DNA from 4 places in the Streptomyces sp. x-80 genome. Region 1 is predicted to be linked to each of the others. Evidence: riboswitches for the same ligand, from Rfam matches in the RefSeq annotation. Region 1 holds a riboswitch; each other region holds the start of a gene.

Region 1 (4,906 bases):
CCTCTTCCGCGGGCAGTACGACGGCGCCCGGCAGGCCGGTCTGCTGCGCGGCGCGTACCACTTCGCGCTGCCGGACGCGTCCACCGGCGGCGCGCAGGCCCGGTACTTCCTGGCCAACGGCGGCCGCTGGACGGCGGACGGGCGGACGCTGCCGCCCGCCCTGGACGTCGAGCCCGACCCGTACGACAAAGGGAAGCCCTGCTACGGGCTGAGCCGGGCCGCGGTGACCGACTGGATCCGCGCCTTCTCCGACGAGGTGCGCCGCGCCACCGGCCGGCGGCCCGTGATCTACACCACGACGCACTGGTGGAACAAGTGCACGGGCGGCGACCGGTCCTTCGGCGCGACCCATCCGCTCTGGCTGGCGAGCCGGCAGGGCTCGCCAGGGCCGCTGCCCGCCGGATGGTCGGCCCTGAGCCTGTGGCAGTACGCCTCCAGCGGCCCGCTGCCCGGCGATCAGGACCGCTGGCAGGGGTCGTCCGCACAGCTCATGAAGTTCGCCACCGGGTGATGCGCAGGTGACGCGAGAGGCGCCTCCGCGTGAACACTGCGGGGGCGTCACCACCACGCCCGCCCCAGTTCACTTTCCGTTCACCCACCCTCCGTACGGTCCCCAGCGTCAACTGCCCATCGAACTGATTGCCTGGGTGAATGGAACACATCACGCTTCTCATCGGGATCGTGATCGTCACGGCCTTGGTGTTCGACTTTACGAACGGCTTCCACGACACGGCCAACGCGATGGCCACCACCATTTCCACCGGGGCGCTGCGGCCCAAGACGGCGGTGGCGATGTCGGCGGTGCTCAATCTCGGCGGCGCGTTCCTCTCCGTGGAGGTCGCCAAGACCATCTCCGGCGGCATCATCGACGAGTCCGCCGGCCTCCGTCCTGAAGTGATCTTCGCCGGACTGGTCGGCGCGATCGTCTGGAATCTGCTGACCTGGCTCGCCGGCCTCCCCTCCAGTTCCTCCCACGCCCTCTTCGGCGGTCTGATCGGCGCGACCCTGGTGTCCGTCGGCACCGGCGGGGTGCACGGCGACGCCGTCGTGATGAAGGTCCTCATCCCCGCCGTGGCCGCCCCGATCGTCGCGGGCCTCGCCGCGATGGCCGCGACCCGGCTCACCTACCGGCTGGCCCGCAACCGCGACGAGGCGGACACCGCCAAGGGCTACCGGGCGGGCCAGATCGCCTCGGCCGCCCTGGTCTCGCTCGCCCACGGCACCAACGACGCCCAGAAGACGATGGGGGTGATCACGCTCGCGCTGATCACCGGCGGCGTGATCGCCCCGCACTCCGACCCGCCGCTGTGGGTCATCGCCTCGGCGGGTATCGCCATCGCGCTCGGCACGTACCTGGGCGGCTGGCGGATCATCCGCACGATGGGCAAGGGCATCACCGACATCCGGCCGCCGCAGGGCTTCGCCGCCCAGACCGGTGCCGCGGCCACCATCCTGGCCTCCTCCCACCTCGGCTTCGCGCTCTCCACGACGCAGGTCTGCTCCGGTTCCGTGATGGGCTCGGGCCTGGGCCGCAAGGGCGGCGTGGTGCGCTGGTCCACCGCCGGACGGATGGTCATCGCCTGGTGCCTGACGCTGCCGGCCGCCGGTCTCGTCGCGGCGGGCGCCGCGTTCCTGGCCGACCAGGGCGACTGGGGCGTGGCGACGGTCGCGGTCCTGGCGCTCGCCGTCTGCGGTGCGATCTGGGCCGCCTCCCGGCGCAAGCCGGTCGACCACACCAACGTCAACGAGGTCGCTCCCGCGGAGCCGGCGGGCGTCGTCACCACCGCGTTGCAGACCGTCTCCCCTCCCCCGGCAGGTCCGGTGGCCCCCGCGGCCACCGTCGCGCAGGCCGGCCCGCCCGTCCAGGTGGCCGCCCCGCGCGCCGGGGCCGCGACCGCCGGCCACTAGCGGCCCTCAGTCAAGGAAGTCAGCCATGAACATCGAATGGGCAGCTCTCGGCCAGGTCTTCGGCGTCAGCCTCGTGGTGACGGTCGGCATCGTGGGCCTGTTCACCGTCGGCATCGTCGGTACGTCCCGCAGGCCGCGCCAGGAGGGCGAGACGGCGGTGGCCGACGGACCCGGCGCGGGCGCGCGGACCGCGGCGGTGGCCGCCTTCGCGCTGTGCGCGGCGGCCGTGGCGTACGGCATCTATCTGATCGTCGCCACCTGACCCGCCCGGGGCCGGCGCGCCCCGGATCCGGTACCCCGGCGAGGCGCTCGGCGGCCGGCGGCATCAGCCGCGGCCGCCGAGCGCCTCGTCCGTTTCTCCGGTTCTCTGGTTCTCTGGCCGGCGCGTCCGCGATGGCCGTGCCGCCCCGGCTGCCCAGGTACTCGGAGACCCGGACCTGTACGACCTTGCTGAAGGTCTGGTGGTGGGCGCTGCGCGGGCGCGGTTCGGCCGCCCGCCGCGCCGCGTACAGCATCCGGGTGCAGGGCGGCTCCCGGCCGGCCGGCTGCCGCGTCGCACCGGCCTCGCCGCGGTCGGCGGCCCCGGGTGCCGGCGGGCGGACGGGCGCCTTCCCCGCCTCCCGGTACGCCGAGTCGCGGGTCGCGGGTCGCGGGTCGCGGGTCGCGGCGAACTCCCGCTCCGGCAGGCAGCGTTCGGCGGCCGGACCGGTCAGCGCCCTCGATCAGGGCACGGGCGCCGTTCGGCCGGGTGCTGTCGGCGGAGATCGCGAGGTTCTGGCCGCCGAGGACGGACATCCGTCTGCCGTCGGTGGGCCGGCCCGGCAGCTCGGCGACGTCGAACCGGACGCCGGCCTTGAGCTCCCCGGCGACCGAGGCGTACTCGACCGGCCGGTTGCGCATGAACAGGGCGCGGCCGTCGGCGAACCAGCGGCGGCTCTCCGTCTCGTCCATGGCCGTGACCTCGTGCGGCATGATCGGGTCCAGCCGGTCCTTGACGTCGGCGACGCCCTGCTGGAGCGCGCCGACCTGCTCGCCCCTGGTGAAGCCGGCCGCCTCCGGGTCGCCGCCGTTGGCGCTCTCCGGCATCCCCCGGCCCCCTTCCGGCGGCGTCGTCGCCCACCGTGCACCGGACAGTGACGCGGGATCAGGTCCAGGGCAACCGTCCGACGCCCCGCCGGGCACCCTGTGGTCTGCGCCACAGTGCCGGTCGGCGGGCAGCGCCGCAGGTCAAGGGTGAGTTGACGGTAATGCCGGGGCGTGGTGGACTGCCGGAGCCATTCGGCGACAGCAGAGGAAGTCCGGTGCGAATCCGGCGCGGTCCCGCCACTGTCACCGGGGAGCGTTCCTCCACAGAAGGTCACGGCCCGCCTCGCCCCGTCCGTCAGGTCGCGTGCGGCACGGGCGGGAAGGCCGGGGGAAGCGTTGATCCGGGGAGCCAGGAGACTCTGGTCGCCGTCACGTCGAACCAGGGCGCGGACCCTGAGTGAGGACATACCGCCATGCCCGGCCGCCGTTCGAGCCCCCCACTCCGTGCCGTGGCACGCTCCCTTCGAGGCGTGACGGCGGTCTGATCCGATGCGCGGCGAACACGTCACGTACGCGTGCGGCGCGGCCCTCGGCTTTCTCGGCGACCTGATCGCGGCGGACCCCCGGCGCGGCCATCCGGTGGCCGCGTTCGGCCGGGCCGCGGCCGCCGCCGAGCGCGGGCTCTGGCGCGACCACCGGGGGTACGGCGCGGTCCATACGGTGCTGTGCGCGGGCGGCGCGGCCGCCGGCGCCGCGCTCCTCCAGCGCGCGGTACGGGGTCCGGCGCCCCGCCCCGGTGCCCTCCCCCGCCCCGCGCGTACGGCCGCGGGGACCGCGCTCACCGCGGCGGCCGTCTGGGCGGTGCTGGGCGGCACCTCGCTGGGCCGGGAGGCGCGGGCCGTCGGCGGTGCGCTGGCGGCCGGCGAGCTGACCGCGGCGCGGGAGCGGCTGCCGCATCTGTGCGGGCGCGATCCGCAGGCGCTGGACGGGCCGCAGATGGCGCGCGCGGTGGTGGAGTCGGTCGCGGAGAACACCTCGGACGCGGTGGTGGGCGCCCTGGTGTGGGGTGCGGTGGGCGGCGTACCGGGCCTGGTGGCGTTCCGGGCGGTGAACACACTGGACGCGATGGTCGGTCACAAGTCGCCGCGCTACCGGCGGTTCGGCTGGGCCGCGGCCCGGCTCGACGATGTGGCGGGGTGGCCGGGCGCCCGGCTGACCGCGGCGCTGACGGTGCTCGCGGGCCCCGGCCGGCGCGGTGCGCTGCGGGCCTGGCGGGCCGACGGCGGCGCGCACCCGAGCCCCAACGCGGGCCCGGTGGAGGCGTCGTTCGCGGGTGCGCTGGGGGTGCGGCTGGGCGGCACGCTGACGTACGGCGGGCGGGTCGAGCACCGGCCGGTGCTCAACGGCGGGGCGCGGCAGGCCGGGGTGCCCGATATCGAGCGGGCGGTCCGGCTCTCCCGCCGGGTGAGTGCGCTGGCGCTGGCGGTGACGGTCGCGGGCCGGTTCGCGGTCGGCGCGGCCCGGTCGGCGGCGGCGCGGCGGGCGGCGGGCGCGGCGGACAGCACGAGGTTCACGACGGGCCGGCGGCCCGGCAGATGAGGAGGTCCCGGTGAACGGGCGGTTCAAGGCGTCCGGCGGGACCGTCGGCGGCGGCCTGCTGGTGGCCGGCACGACATCCGACGCGGGCAAGAGCGTGGTCACGGCGGGTATCTGCCGCTGGCTGGTGCGGCAGGGTGTGCGGGTGGCGCCGTTCAAGGCGCAGAACATGTCGCTGAACTCGTTCGTGACGCGCGAGGGCGCGGAGATCGGGCGGGCCCAGGCGATGCAGGCCGCGGCGGCCCGGGTCGAGCCGTCCGCGCTGATGAACCCGGTGCTGCTCAAACCGGGCAGCGACCGCAGCAGCCAGGTCGTGCTGCTGGGCAAGCCGGTCGGCGAGCTGAGCGCCAAGGGGTACTTCGGCCACGCCGGGGGC
Region 2 (4,906 bases), on a different contig from region 1:
CGCGGACCTTTGCGGTGGTCAACGGCCGCTTCGACGGTCTGGTCGACGTTCGGTGGCAGCGTGACTCCCGAGAGTTTGCCGAGGGGGCGTTGCGCTCCTTGCGGGAACACCCTAGCCTCTCAATTAGAGAACTAACCGTTCTTTAAATGCAAGGCTATGAGGGGATCGATGACCGTGACCGTTACGACGCCCCAGACGCACGACGCCCCCGCCTTCCCGAACGACCGCACCTGCCCCTACCAGCTGCCCGACGGGTACGCCCGGCTCCGGGACGACCAGGACTCACTACGGAAGGTGACCCTCTACGACGGTCGCCTGGCCTGGGTGGCGACCAAGCACGAGGTGGCGCGCAAACTGCTGGCCGACCCCCGGCTGTCCTCCGACCGCACCCACGCCGACTTCCCCGCCACCTCGCCACGTTTCCAGGGCCTCCGGGACCGGCGCCCGGGGTTCATCTCCCTGGACCCGCCGGAACACAACGCCAAGCGGCGGATGACGATCAGCGAGTTCACCGTCAAGCGCATCAAGGGCATGCGTACGGACATCGAGCGGATCGTGCACGGCTTCATCGACGAGCTGCTCGCCGCGGGTCCGCCCGCCGACCTGGTCAGCCGGTTCGCACTGCCGGTGCCGTCCATGGTGATCTGCCGGCTGCTCGGCGTGCCCTACGACGACCACGACTTCTTCCAGGACGCGAGCAGGCGGCTGGTGCAGGCGACGAACGTGGCAAGTGCGGTCGCCGCGCGCGACGACCTTGAGCACTACATGGACGAGCTGATCACCAAGCTCCAGGCAGAGCCCGGCTCGGGCCTGCTCGGCAGCCTGGTCACCGAGCAACTGGCCAACGGCGAGATCGACCGCGACGAACTGGTCTCGACCGCGCTGCTGCTGCTCGTCGCCGGCCACGAGACGACGGCCTCGATGACCTCGCTCAGCGTGATCACCCTGCTGGACCACCCCGAGCAGCACGCCGCGCTGCGCGCCGACCCCAGCCTCGTACCCGGCGCCGTCGAGGAATTGCTCCGTTACCTCGCCATCGCCGACATCGCGGGCGGCCGCGTCGCCCTGGCCGACATCGAGATCGACGGGCAGCTCATCCGGGCCGGTGAGGGCGTGATCATCACCAACTCCATCGCCAACCGCGACGGCTCGGTGTTCGAGGACCCGGACACCTTCGACGTGCACCGCTCGGCCCGCCACCACCTCGCCTTCGGCTACGGAGTACACCAGTGCCTCGGCCAGAACCTGGCCCGTCTGGAACTTGAGGTGATCATCACCGCGTTGTTCGATCGCATTCCGACGTTGCGCCTGGCCGTACCCGTCGAGCAGCTGACGCTGCGACCGGGCACGACGATCCAGGGCGTCAACGAACTCCCGGTCACCTGGTGACCCCGGCGAAAGGAGTGGCCATGCGAGTGACCGCCGACCGGAACGTCTGTGTGGGGGCCGGCCTCTGCGCCCTGACCGCACCCGAGATCTTCGACCAGGACGACGACGGCCTGGTCACGGTGCTCAAGTCCGACCCCGACGACGACAGCCGGCCCGCCGCGCGGGAGGCAGGCATGCTCTGCCCGTCCGGCGCCATCCAGATCACCGAATAACCCGGCCGGGACCGGCCCGCCGACGGGATCCGGTCCCTGCCGACCACTCCCGGATCGCCAGGTGCCGCACCATCCGCATCCGCCGGCACGGGCGCACCGACACCGTGTACATCACGACCACACCCTCCTGCGTTCCCGGCTCGCTCCCTGCCAGGACCGTGCGTACGGCCCTGGCTCGCGACCACGAGCCGCACACCCCCAACACCTGTGGCCACGGCTACGAACTGCCGTCGGCCACCACCGGCTTGACATCCACCACGGAAGGCAGGCCATCACCGCGCCACGCGGCCAGCAGGTGCATCAGCGCCGCTTTCCCCGACGTCCACGGCCCCACCTCGTCGCCAGGCCCGCGCCGTCACTCGGCAAGCGGCCGGGCGGTCCGCACCGATCGGACCGGCCCGCCCGCGCCTGGTCACCGTCTGAGCGGTAACGCCGCTCCGGCGGCAGCGGCGCCCGTGGACCACGCGTCTGCGGCCGGGCCGCGTCCCGGTCCGTGCCTGGCCCCGGCCGGCCGGGGCTCCCCCTGGACGACCGGAGTTGAGGGACCTGGTACCACCGGGCGGCGGGGCCCGGACGGCGTGGCCTGTCGAGGGTCCCGGGACGGCTCCACAGGGGAGCGGCGGGTGCGGCGATTCCCGCCCTCGGCCCGTTTCACGCCTCGCGGTCACGTGTCTCACCTCACCATCCGCATGCTGGACGTGGCCGTACGCGCCCGCGCACGGCCACGTAGGCTGGCAGGTGCAGCTGGTTCGCCCCGTCCGCCAGGCGGGATGCGTCGTAAGAGGGAACCCGGTGGGAATCCGGGACTGCCCCGCAGCGGTGAGCGGGAACGACCGCCGTCACCACGCACTGGGCCCGTCCGGGCCTGGGAAGCGACGGCCAGTAGATGTCCTCCTCGGGAGGACGTGCCCGCGAGTCCGAAGACCTGCCCGCTGCCCGTGTGCGACCCCCTCGTGCGCGGACATCCCGGTGACCTCGTGGGCGGGTCGGCGTACATACCAGGCGGACGACCGTGCCATGCCGCGCAGGGTCGCAGAGCGTCCGGTCTGTCACCCCTTCGCGCTCTCGTCCCGTCTCCGGGATCTCAGGGATTCATCTCGCGAAGGAGATCTCCGTGACCACCAAGCCCGCAGCCGCGGCAGCACGGGCCACCGTGTACGGCTACCCCCGCCAGGGTCAGAACCGGGAACTGAAGAAGGCGATCGAGGGCTACTGGAAGGGCCGCGTCACCGCCGACGCTCTCAAGGCCACCGCCGCCGAACTGCGCGGCGCCAACTGGCGGCAGCTCGCCGGGGCCGGCGTCCACGAGGTGCCGACCGGTGACTTCTCGTACTACGACCATGTCCTCGACACCACCGTCATGGTCGGCGCGATCCCCGAGCGGCACCGGGCCGCCGTCGAAACGGACGCGCTGGACGGCTACTTCGCGATGGCCCGCGGCACCCAGGACGTGGCGCCGCTGGAGATGACCAAGTGGTTCGACACCAACTACCACTATCTGGTACCGGAGTTGGGTCCGGGCACGGTGTTCACGGCCGACTCGTCCAAGCAGGTGGCCGAGCTCAAGGAGGCCCTCGCCCTGGACTTGAGCGCGCGGCCCGTCCTCGTCGGACCCGTCACCTACCTCCTGCTCGCCAAGCCCGCGCCCGGTGTGGCCGCCGGCTTCGACCCGCTCACCCTCCTCGACCGGCTGCTGCCCGTGTACGCCGAGGTCCTCGCCGACCTGCGCGCCGCGGGCGCCGAGTGGGTGCAACTCGACGAACCGGCTCTCGTCCAGGACCGCACCCCGGCCGAACTGGACGCCACCGAGCGCGCCTATCGCTACCTCGGCGCACTCACCGACCGCCCGAAGCTGCTGGTCGCCTCCTACTTCGACCGGCTCGGCGACGCACTGCCCGTGCTGGCCAAGGCGCCGGTGGAGGGGCTCGCGGTGGACTTCACCGAGGCCGCCGCCGCCAACCTCGACGCGCTCGCCGCCGTCGGCGGGCTGCCCGGCAAGCGCCTCGTCGCCGGCGTCGTCAACGGCCGCAACATCTGGGTCAACGACCTGGAGAAGTCCCTGGCCGTGCTCGGCACCCTGCTGGGCCTGGCCGACCGGGTCGACGTGGCCGCCTCGTGCAGCCTGCTGCACGTCCCGCTCGACGCGACCGCCGAACACGACATCGCACCGCAGATCGTGCGCTGGCTCGCCTTCGCCCGGCAGAAGACCGCCGAAATCGTCACGCTCGCCAACGGCCTCGCGCGCGGCACCGGCGCGATCGCCGCCGAACTGTCGGCCAACCGTGCCCACCTGGCGTCGCGGGCCGGCTCCCCGATCACCCTGGACCCGGCCGTACGGGCCCGCACGGCGGCCGTCACCGAGGCCGACGCGCGCCGCTCCCAGCCGTACGCCGAGCGGACCGCCGCCCAGCGCGCCCACCTCGGCCTGCCACTGCTGCCGACCACCACCATCGGTTCCTTCCCGCAGACCACCGAAGTGCGCACCGCGCGCAGCGATCTGCGGGCCGGGCGCATCGACACCGCCGGGTACGAGGAGCGCATCAAGACCGAGATCCGGGAGGTGATCTCCTTCCAGGAGAAGGCCGGGCTGGACGTCCTGGTGCACGGCGAGGCCGAACGCAACGACATGGTCCAGTACTTCGCCGAACAGCTCACCGGCTACCTCGCCACCCAGCACGGCTGGGTCCAGTCGTACGGCACCCGCTACGTGCGGCCGCCGATCCTCGCCGGGGACATCTCGCGCCCCGCGCCGATGACGGTGCGCTGGACGACCTACGCCCAGTCCCTCACCGACCGCCCGGTCAAGGGCATGCTGACGGGCCCCGTCACCATGCTCGCCTGGTCCTTCGTCCGCGACGACCAGCCCCTCGCCGACACCGCCCGCCAGGTCGCCCTCGCGCTGCGCGACGAGGTGAACGACCTGGAGGCGGCGGGGACTTCGGTCATCCAGGTGGACGAGCCCGCCCTGCGCGAAACCCTGCCGCTGCGCACCGCCGACCGGTCCGCCTATCTGGGGTGGGCCACGGAAGCCTTCCGGCTCACCACCGGCGGGGTGCGGCCGGCCACCCAGATCCACACCCATATGTGCTACGCGGAGTTCGGTGACATCGTCGAGGCCATCGACGATCTGGACGCCGATGTCATCAGTCTGGAGGCCGCCCGGTCCCATATGCAGGTCGCCCGGGAGCTGGCGGCCCATGGCTACCCGCGGGAGGCCGGCCCCGGCGTGTACGACATCCACTCCCCGCGCGTGCCGAGCGCCGAGGAGGCCACCGCCCTGCTGCGCACCGGACTTGAGGCCCTGC
Region 3 (4,906 bases), on a different contig from region 1:
CGGGTGGTGGTCCAGCGGCGGCGAGCGGTCCGGGCGCCCGCTTCGGCCGGCTCTTCTCCGGTGACCACCTGCTGCCCGGCATCACCCCGCACGTCGGGCTGTACGAGGACCCGGACGACGCGACGGTCACCGACCCGCTGGGCGACTACCTCGGCTCCCTGGAACGGATCGGCCGGCTCGCCCCCGCCGAGGTGCTGCCCGCCCATCAGCACGCCTTCACCGACGCGGGCGGACGCGTACGCGATCTCCTCGCCCACCACGAAGAGCGGCTGGCCGGGCTGCGGACGCTGCTCCGCGACCCGCTCACCCCGTGGCAGCTCGCCGTGGCCATGGAGTGGAACCGTCCCTGGGCGCAGATCCCCTACGGCTCCCGGAACATCGCCGTCTCCGAGGCCGAGGCCCATCTGCGCCACCTGGTGAAACTCGGCCACGCGGAACCGGTGCCGGGCTCCGACCCCACGACGTACCAGGCCGTGTAGCGCCGTATCGGACGGCCCGTGCCGAGCCACCGGAAGACCGCGCCCAGCAGGCCGTACCCGGTCGGCGCGCCGCACGCCGTATCGGCCGGATCGTGCGGCCGGAGGGCCCGCCGTCCCCGGCCCACCGGGGCTAAAATGGGCGCCCTGGGCAATCAGTGATCGTTCTCCCCTCGGAGGTCCTCATGGGCGCATTGCGGGGTGTGGCCGCGACGGCCCTCGGCGTGGCCCGTATCCGGGCGGCCGAAAGCGCCCGCGATGACCGGCTGTTCGACGATCCCTACGCCGCCGCGTTCGTGTCCGCGGCCGCGGCCCCGGAGCCACCCGCCGCCCCGCCCCGTTCCGACGGCTCCGAGGTGCCCGCGGCCCGGTACGACGCGTTCTACCGCGGGCTCTCGCGGCACGTCGTGCTGCGCACCCGTTTCTTCGACGACTACCTCATGGCCGCGACCGAGGAACACGGCATCCGCCAGGTGGTGATCCTCGCCACGGGGCTGGACACCCGTGCGTTCCGGCTGGCCTGGCCCGGTGGCGTACGCCTCTTCGAGATCGACCTGCCGGACGTGCTCGCCTTCAAGCACCGCGTCCTCGCCGAGCAGCGGGCCCGGCCGCGCTGTGCGCGCACCGCCCTCGCCGCCGATCTGCGCAAGGACTGGCCGGCCCCGCTCCGGGCCGCGGGCTTCGTACCGGACGAGCCGACCGCGTGGCTCATCGAGGGCCTGCTGGTCTATCTCTCGGCGGATGAGGCCGCGCGGCTGCTGACCGCCGTCGGCGAGCAGTCCGCTCCCGGCAGCCGGCTCGCCTTCCCCGGTGCCGGTGACTTCCGCGGCAGCCCGATGATGGCCGCCGGCCGCGCGATCCCCTCGATGCGCGAGATCAGTGCTCTCTGGAAGGGCGGCCTGTCCGAGGCCGCCCCCGCCTGGCTCGCCCGCCACGGCTGGCATGCGCGCACCCACCCCCGCGCCACCGTCGCCGCCTCCTACGGCCGCGCCGACTGGGTCCCCCCGCACAGCCACACCGCCAGCAGCGGGGCATTCGTCGTGGCCGTACGCGGAGACGGGGAGGCGGACCGGGAGGCGGACGGGGAGCCGGCCGACCCTCGGTGAGGTCCGGGCCCCCTCCGGTGTGGCGTGCGCCGTCCGTACGGCAGGCGCCTCGTGTCCTGTTGCGGCCGGCGCCTCGTACCGCGCGGCGGGCGCCTGCCGTGCGGCGGTGACCGGGGAGGGCGCCGCGCGTGGCGGGCCGAGCCCTCGGGTCCGCGGTCGTACGGGCGAGCGGTCCCGGGCCGGGCGGCGGTTAAAGTGGGCCGGACAACTTCATCCGTGCCCGATCGGGGGAAGCCGGTGGAAATCCGGCGCTGACCCGCAACCGTGAGGACGGCCCGGCCGCACACCGCGGCACCGGGGCCGTACGAGCCGGAGCACCCGGTGGGGCACGGTCAAGGCTCCCGCCGCCGGAACCGCCCGCTCATGCGGACGGCCGGTGCGCGGCACCGTCGAGGTATACGGAGCTGAGCCCGGTGCCACCGCGCCCGATCGGGAGATCGGCGCGCGGGTGGGGGCCGAGCGCGGCTGCGTACCCACCGCTGCGAACCGACCCGAGAGGCACCGACCCGATGGCCCCCATGGCCCTTCCCTTCGCCGTCCAGGCACGCCGTGCCGCCACGGCACTGGCCACCGCCGCCGTACTGGGCGCCACCGCTGCCCCCGCCGCGTTCGCCGACTCCGCCGCGCCCGCCGCCGAGTCCCCCGAGCTGCCCGCCGGGCTGTACGGCACCAAGGACCCGCAGTACGACGGCGTCTGGCGGCAGTCGCTGGCGCTGCTCGCCCAGCACACGGTGGGCGTGCGGCCCGCGACATCGGCCGTCGACTGGCTCGCCGGGCAGCAGTGCGCCGACGGCTCGTTCACCGCCTTCCGTGCCGACCCGGCCAAGGCGTGCGACGCCAAGACGATGCGGGACACCAACCAGACGGGTGCCGCGGTGCAGGCGCTGGCCGCGCTCGGCGGCCGCAGCGACGTGGTGCAGAAGGCCATGACCTGGCTGAAGTCCGTGCAGAACGACGACGGCGGCTGGAGCTCGATGGCCGGTGCGCCCAGCGACGCCAACTCCACGTCGGTGGTCATCGGCGCGCTCGCCGCGGCGGGTGAGAAGCCGGCGTCGGTGACGTCGAAGAAGGGGAACAAGACCCCCTACGACGCGCTGCTGGCCCTCCAGCTGGGCTGCGACGCGAAGGAGGGGGAGCGCGGCGCGTTCGCCTTCCAGCCCAAGGACGGCGCGCTGGCCCCGAACGCCTACGCCACCTCGGCCGCCGCGCTGGGCGCCCTGGGCAAGGGCTTCGTCGTCGACCCCGCGGGCAAGGACGTGACCGAGCCGGTCAAGCCGCTGACCTGCGAGGGCGGGGGCACCAAGCAGGCCACGGCCGATCCGGAGCAGGCCGCTTCGGGCGCGGACGCCTATCTGGTCGCGCAGCTGGACAAGAACGGCCAGCACCTGCTGTCCGCGATGCCGGGCGCCGAGAGCCAACCGGACGTCGCCAACACCGCCACCGCGGTCGTCGCCCTGGCCGCCGGATCGCACGGCGCGGCCGCGCAGCAGCCGCTGAAGTGGCTGGAGAAGAACTCGGCGGACTGGGCCGCGCAGCAGGGCCCGGCCGCGTACGCCCAGTTGGTGCTGGCCGCCCACGCCACCGGCGCCGACCCCCGCGCCTTCGGCGGCAAGGACCTGGTGACCGCGCTCAACGACACCGGCCCCAAGCCGGCCGGCAGCGCGGCGCCGTCCACCGCCCCCGAGAAGGACGCGACCGACAACGACGAAGGCTCCGGCATGTGGTGGTTCGTCCTCGTCGGGCTCGCCATCGGTGCCGGTATCGGCTTCCTGCTGAGCGGCCGCCGGAAGAAGAACCAGCTCTGATGCGGCGCACCCGGACCCTCTCGCGGCGCGCCCGGATCCTCGGCACCCTGCTGCTGGCCGGTGCGGTCACCGGCCTGGGCGCCGCGCCCGCGCAGGCGCAGGAGTACCGCTACTGGTCGTTCTGGGACGGCAAGGGCGGCTCGTGGGCGTACGCGACGGAAGGGCCGGCCACCCTGCGGCCGGCCGACGGCGCCGTCGCGGGCTTCCGGTTCACCGTCAGCGCCGACTCCGCCGCGGCCGGTACACCGCGCGCGGCCGCCGACTTCGACGCGATCTGCGCCCGGACCCCCGCCAAGGACGGCGACAAGCGGATCGGCGTCGTCATCGACTTCGGCACCGCGGCGGACGCGTCCGGCGGCGAGACACCGCCCCAGGCCAGAACGGAGTGCGCCCGGATACCGAAGGACGCCTCGGCGGGCGATGCGCTGGCCGCGGTCGCCCGGCCGCTGCGCTACGACTCCAACGCGCTGCTGTGCGCCATCGCCGGCTATCCGAAGTCGGGGTGCGCGGACCAGGTGAGCGGGTCCGGGTCCGGCGGGTCGGGGGCCTCGGCCTCGTCGTCCTCGGCGTCCTCCGCCCCGGCGGCGTCGTCCGGTTCCGGGACGGCGGCCGACGGTGGTGGCGGGGCCGACGGCGGTCCGTCCGCCGGGCTGCTCGGCGGTATCGCGGCCGTCGTCGTACTGGGTGCGGCCGCCGTGTGGCAGGCCCGCCGCCGGCGCGGATGAGCGCCCCGCCGGCCACCCGTACCACCGCGCTGCACGCGGGCGCGTGGTGGCTGTGGGCTCTCGGCCTGGCGACCGCGGCCTCGCGCACCACCAATCCGCTGCTGCTCGGACTGCTGATCGGTGTCGCGGGCTACGTCGTCGCGGCCCGCCGTACCGACGCGCCGTGGGCCCGCTCCTACGGCGCCTTCGTCAAGCTCGGCCTGCTGGTGATCGGCATCCGGCTCGTCTTCGCCTTCGTCCTCGGCTCGCCGGTCCCCGGTACGCACACCCTCGTCACGCTCCCCGAAGTACCGCTCCCCGACTGGGCGAAGGGGGTGCGGATCGGCGGCCGGGTCACCGCGGAGGGCATGGTCTTCGCGCTCTACGACGGCCTGAAACTGGCCACCCTGCTGATCTGCGTGGGCGCCGCCAACGCACTCGCCAACCCCGCCCGGCTCCTCAAGTCCCTGCCCGGCGCGCTCTACGAGGCGGGCGTCGCGGTCGTCGTGGCGATGACCTTCGCGCCGAACCTGGTCGCCGATGTGCAGCGGCTGCGCGCCGCCCGCCGGCTGCGCGGCCGCCCCGACCGCGGGTTCAAGGCCCTCCTCCAGGTCGGTGTGCCGGTCCTGGAGGGCGCGCTGGAACGCTCGGTCGCCCTGGCCGCGGCGATGGACGCACGTGGCTACGGCCGCACCGCCCGTGTCCCGCACGCCGTACGGCACACCACCTCGGTACTCACCCTCGGCGGCCTGCTGGGCGTCTGCGCCGGCACCTACGGACTGCTGGCCGAGGCCGGCGCCGGCTACGGGCTGCCG
Region 4 (4,906 bases), on a different contig from region 1:
TGACTTTCGAATGTCGCAGCATGCTGCCAGCCTACGACCCGGCTACGGCTCGCTCCGAGCGGCCTTGGTGGTGCAGGCCGCACAGCGTCCGAAGATGGCGAAATGCTTCATGTCCGTGTCGAAGCCGAACCGTTCCCGCAGCTGCGCCGTGAACGGCTCGACCACCGACAGGTCCGCCTCGATGACGTTCGTGCAGTCCCGGCACACCATGTGGATGTGGTGATGGCGGTCGGCGAGGTGGTACGTCGGCGCGCCGTGTCCCAGGTGCGCGTGGCTGACCAGGCCGAGCTCCTCCAGCAGCTCCAGGGTGCGGTAGACCGTGGAGATGTTCACGCCGCCCGCCGTCTTGCGCACCTCGGTGAGGATGTCGTCGGGGGTGGCGTGTTCCAGCCTGTCCACAGCCTCCAGGACGAGCTGGCGCTGCGGAGTCAGGCGGTACCCGCGCCTGCGGAGGTCGCTCTGCCAGTCGGTGCTCACCACACAGCCAGTGTAGGAGGACGGCGGGCGGGTGCGTATGCCCGCGGCGTCACCCGGTGTGTACGCCGCGGAGATAACGGGCGAGACCGCTGATCGCGGCCGGGTTGCGGGGGCTCTCGACGAGGTCGGCGTAGTCCATGACGTAGATCCGGTCGTGCTTGATCGCCGAGACGTTGGCGAGCGGCGGATAGGACTTCAGGAACGCCTTCTTCTGGTCGGCGGAGGTGTCGCCGTAGTTGTTGATCACGATGACGTCCGGATCGCGGGCGACGACGGTCTCCCAGCCGACCGTCACCCAGGAGTCCTTGAGGTCCTTCATGATGTGGTCGCCGCCGGCCTTGGTGATGATGTCGTGCGGGCCGGCGTACTCCCCCGCGGTCAGCGGCTTGTCGCGGCCGTCGTCGTAGAGGAAGACGGAGGGCCGGTCGGCCGGTGCGGGCGCCTTGGCCTGGGCGTCGGCGACCTGCTGCCGGTACTTCTCGACCAGGGCGGCGGCGCGGTCCTCGACGTCGAAGATCTTCCCGAGCGTCGTCAGGTCGGTGTAGAGCGCCTCCAGCGGCGGCATGACACCGCGGGCGCTGCCGTTCGGGCCCTTACGGCAGGACTCGGTCAGCACATAGCTGCCGATGCCGAGCTTCTTGAGGGAGTCGGGGGTCAGCGCGTTGTCCTCGCCGAAGCCGTAGTTCCAGCCCGCGAAGACCAGATCGGTCTTGGCGTCCAGGGCCATCTCCTTGGTGATCGCCTTCTTGGAGAGCCAGGGGACCTTGTCGTACGCGGCCTTCCAGGGCACCGCGTCGATATCGCCCTTGTCGTCGGGCATCACATAGCCCGCCATCCGGTTCTCCAGGCCGAGCGCGAACATGATCTCGGTGATGCCGACGTCGTTCGTGACCACCCGCTGCGGGGCCTTGTCGTACGTGGTGCGGGTGCCGCAGTTCTCGATGGTGACGGGGTAGTGGCCGGCGGGAGCGGCGGAGCTCTTGCCGGTCTCGCTGTCCTTGCCGTTCTCGCCGTCGGCGGATATCCGCGCGCCGCAGCCGGTGGCGGTGAGCGCCAGGGTGAGGGCCAGCGGAGCGGCGTAACGGCGGACGGGGCGGCGGGCGGTACGGCGGTGGGCCGGGAGCATGGAGCGGGTCCTCACGGTGCGGTCGGGGCGGTGACGGGGGCGCCGTCGGCGGGGGCGTCCGACGGGGCGTCGGCCGGGGCCAGCCGGTCGAACAGCAGCTGGACCGCGCCGGATTCGGGGTGCCGTACGCGGTGCGCGCGCACGCCGAAGACCTCGGCCAGCAGGTCCGGGGTGAGCACGTCGTGCGGCGCCCCGGCGGCGACGATCCGGCCGCCCGCGATGACGTACAGCTCGTCGCAGTGCACGGCGGCCAGGTTGAGGTCGTGCAGCGCGGTCAGCACCGTCAGCCGGCTGTCCCGTACCAGGGCCAGCACCTCCAGCTGCTGGGCGATGTCCAGGTGGTTGGTCGGCTCGTCGAGGACCAGCACCTTCGGTTCCTGGGCCAGTGCGCGGGCGATCAGCACCCGCTGCTTCTCCCCGCCGGACAGGCTCAGAAAGCCGCGTCCGGCCAGATGGTCCGCGCCGACCCGGGCCAGTGCGCGCGTACACACCTCGGTGTCGGCGGCGCTCGCCCGGCCCGAGCCGCGCTGATGCGGCAGCCGGCCCATCGCGACGACCTCGGCCACCGTGAAGTCGAACTCGGTGCTCGCCTCCTGGGGCAGCGCGGCCAGCAGCCGGGCGCCCTCCCGGGCGTCCATGGCGTGCAGATCCGTACCGTCCAGCCGTACCGTGCCGACGACCGGGCGCAGCGCGCGGTAGACGCAGCGCAGCAGGGTCGACTTGCCGCTGCCGTTCGGCCCGACGAGTCCGACGAGGCGGCCGCTCTCCGCCGTCAGGGCGATGTCGTGGACCAGCCGGTGGCCGGCCACCTCCACCGACAGGTCCGTGATGTCGATCCGCATCAGGCGCCGCCTCCGAAGGTGTAGCCGCGCCGCCGCATCAGCAGCACGAAACAGGGCACCCCGATGACGGCGGTGACCACGCCGACCGGCAGTTCCACGGGCGCCAGCACCACCCGCGAGAGCAGATCCACCCACACCAGCAGCACCGCGCCCAGCAGCGGCGCGACGGCCAGCACCCGCCGGTGGTCGGCGCCGACCAGCATCCGCGTCACATGCGGCACCATCAGGCCGACGAAGCCGATCGCACCGCTGACCGCGACCACGGCGCCGGTGACGGCGGCGGCGACCACGAACAGTTCGCGGCGCAGCCGCTCGGCGTCGATCCCGAGGGCGGCGGCCGTCTCGTCGCCCATGGCCAGCGCGTTGAGCCGGCCCGCGGAGAGCAGCAGATGGGCCAGTGCCGCCAGGACCGCGGCCGCGGCGATCGGCACCGAACCCCAGCCGGCCCCGCTCAGGCTGCCGAGCAGCCACATCATCGCCGAGCGGGCCGCCTCGCCGCGGTCGGCGGTGAACACCATCAGGGTGGTGATCGCGGAGAAGCCGTAGTACATCGCGGTGCCGGTCAGCACCAGCCGCAGCGGGGTGAGCCCGTGGGCGGTGCGGGCCGCCGCGTAGACCAGGGCCATCGCGAGCAGCGCGGAGACGAACGCGGACACCGACAGCGCCCAGACCCCGAGCGCGCCCAGCGCGCCGAAGAGCAGCACGGCGTTGGCGCCGACCGCGGCGCCGGAGGAGATGCCGAGCACGAAGGGATCGGCGAGCGCGTTGCGCACCAGCGCCTGGACGGCGACGCCGACGGCGGAGAGCCCGGCGCCGACGACGGCGGCCAGTACGGCCCGTGGGAAGCGCAGCTCCCACACGATGGTGTAGGTGGCGACCTCGTCGGGGCGGATGGTGCCGCCGGTCAGCCCGGCGCCCAGATAGCGCACCACCTGCGACCAGCTCACCCCGGCCGAGCCGAGGCCGATCCCGCACAGCAGGGAACCGAGCAGCACCACGGAGAGGGCGGCCACCAGCGGCGGTACGGGCAGGCGCCGCGGCGGTGGCGCCGGCCCGTCGTGCGGGGCCGGGGCGCGGGGCGCGGCCTGGGCGGTGGTCGCCACGGGGGGTGCCTTCCGTCGGACCGTGTCCGAACGGAGGAAGACACGGCCCGGCGCCCGTGGCGGCGGAGGCGTCCCCTCGCAGTCCACGGCGAGTTGTCTGGAGCTGGCGCCGCCACGGGTGATCGGGCTCACGGAAGGGTGTTCCGCTTACCGTTGCGGGTCAGCGCCGGACTCTCACCGGACTTCCCCCGCGGGGCGCGTATGAAGTTGTGCGGTGGTGCGGCACGGACCGGTCGCCGGGCGGGATGCGCCCGGCCGGTCCGCCGGACGGCCTACCGGAAGAAGGCGATCCCGTCGTCGGGCAGGTCCTTGAGGTCCTTGGCCCATTCGCTGGGGTCGACGACCTTCTTCAGATGCGCGGACATGTAGGGGCGCAGCGCCACCTCGGGGGTGGCCTTCTCACCGACCCACATCAGGTCGCCGTTGACATAGCCGTAGAGCCGCTTGCCGCCGCTGTACGGGCCGGCGGCCACGGTGCGCGCGACGGCGTCGGTGGCCAGGTCGATCTGCGGCTTCCGGTCGGCGAGCTCGCCGTACCAGATCTCCACCACGCCCTGGTCGCGGACCATCACGACCTCGACCTTGCGGTCCGCGCCGACCCGCCAGTAGCCGCTCTCGGTCTCCAGCGGGCGGACCTTCTTGCCCTCGCCGTCGAGCACCCAGCTGTGCGAGGTGTATTCGAGGAAGTCACGGCCGTCGTGGGTGAAGGTGACCTCCTGCCCGAAGTTGCACTTCTCGGCGCCCGGGAAGTCCGCGACGCCCGCGCCCTCCCAGTTGCCGAGGAGGAAGGCGAGCGGCACCAGGGCCGGGTTCAGGTCGGACGGGATCTCGATCATGAGCTCAGGCGATCTGTAGAGAGGGAGGAGGGGGTTCTCAGCGCTGGCCCTGGTACAGCTTCTTCCAGGTCAGACCCGCGAAGGCGACGACGCCGACGGCGACCAGGACGAGCAGGGTGGTGAAGACTGCCTCAAGCACGAGCGCGCTCCCAGGACGGAGTGAGGTGTTACGGGACCGGAAGCGAGTCTAGTCGGCGGTGCCACCGGCGGCACTGTGAGGTCCGTCCCCGGCGGCGGCCCTACTCTTGCCCCATGGCGAAGAAGCTCGTGATCAAGGTGACGGCGGGCGCCGACGCGCCCGAGCGGTGCTCGCAGGCGTTCACGGTGGCGGCCGTGGCGGTGGCCAGCGGTGTCGAGGTGTCGTTGTGGCTGACCGGGGAGTCGGTGTGGTTCGCGCTGCCGGGGCGGGCGGCCGAGTTCGAGCTGCCGCACGCGGCGCCCCTGCCGGAGCTGATCGACGGGATCCTCGCGGGCGGCGGTGCGATCACCGTCTGCACGCAGTGCGCCGCGCGCCGCGGTGTC

What was found. Region 1 has a riboswitch for cobalamin ahead of ACLJWH_RS36910 (cobalamin biosynthesis protein). Riboswitches for the same ligand answer to the same signal wherever they lie in the genome.
Region 2: it holds a riboswitch for cobalamin, as region 1 does, so the genes downstream of both, metE (5-methyltetrahydropteroyltriglutamate--homocysteine S-methyltransferase) here and ACLJWH_RS36910 (cobalamin biosynthesis protein) in region 1, are expected to answer to the same signal.
Region 3: it holds a riboswitch for cobalamin, as region 1 does, so the genes downstream of both, ACLJWH_RS05820 (prenyltransferase/squalene oxidase repeat-containing protein) here and ACLJWH_RS36910 (cobalamin biosynthesis protein) in region 1, are expected to answer to the same signal.
Region 4: it holds a riboswitch for cobalamin, as region 1 does, so the genes downstream of both, ACLJWH_RS38465 (FecCD family ABC transporter permease) here and ACLJWH_RS36910 (cobalamin biosynthesis protein) in region 1, are expected to answer to the same signal.

Annotation. Positions count from the first base shown of each region.
Region 1 covers NZ_JAJPWM010000027.1:49,640-54,545, forward strand. The annotation lists gene ACLJWH_RS36890 (lysozyme) at 1-511, shown strand, start outside; gene ACLJWH_RS36895 (anion permease) at 652-1,908, shown strand; gene ACLJWH_RS36900 (hypothetical protein) at 1,934-2,170, shown strand; gene ACLJWH_RS36905 (hypothetical protein) at 2,149-2,994, opposite strand; cobalamin riboswitch at 3,198-3,354, shown strand; gene ACLJWH_RS36910 (cobalamin biosynthesis protein) at 3,484-4,533, shown strand; gene ACLJWH_RS36915 (cobyric acid synthase) at 4,544-4,906, shown strand, end outside.
Region 2 covers NZ_JAJPWM010000026.1:39,781-44,686, reverse strand. The annotation lists gene ACLJWH_RS36395 (TetR/AcrR family transcriptional regulator) at 1-110, opposite strand, end outside; gene ACLJWH_RS36390 (cytochrome P450) at 169-1,389, shown strand; gene ACLJWH_RS36385 (ferredoxin) at 1,410-1,601, shown strand; cobalamin riboswitch at 2,330-2,549, shown strand; gene metE (5-methyltetrahydropteroyltriglutamate--homocysteine S-methyltransferase) at 2,716-4,906, shown strand, end outside.
Region 3 covers NZ_JAJPWM010000003.1:57,443-62,348, reverse strand. The annotation lists gene ACLJWH_RS05830 (MBL fold metallo-hydrolase) at 1-479, shown strand, start outside; gene ACLJWH_RS05825 (SAM-dependent methyltransferase) at 662-1,582, shown strand; cobalamin riboswitch at 1,772-1,923, shown strand; gene ACLJWH_RS05820 (prenyltransferase/squalene oxidase repeat-containing protein) at 2,101-3,387, shown strand; gene ACLJWH_RS05815 (SCO2322 family protein) at 3,387-4,112, shown strand; partial or broken gene ACLJWH_RS05810 (energy-coupling factor transporter transmembrane component T) at 4,109-4,906, shown strand, end outside.
Region 4 covers NZ_JAJPWM010000032.1:14,275-19,180, reverse strand. The annotation lists gene ACLJWH_RS38485 (YgfZ/GcvT domain-containing protein) at 1-22, opposite strand, end outside; gene ACLJWH_RS38480 (Fur family transcriptional regulator) at 43-480, opposite strand; gene ACLJWH_RS38475 (ABC transporter substrate-binding protein) at 527-1,603, opposite strand; gene ACLJWH_RS38470 (ABC transporter ATP-binding protein) at 1,615-2,445, opposite strand; gene ACLJWH_RS38465 (FecCD family ABC transporter permease) at 2,445-3,548, opposite strand; cobalamin riboswitch at 3,644-3,770, opposite strand; gene ACLJWH_RS38460 (FABP family protein) at 3,821-4,384, opposite strand; gene ACLJWH_RS38455 (DsrE family protein) at 4,637-4,906, shown strand, end outside.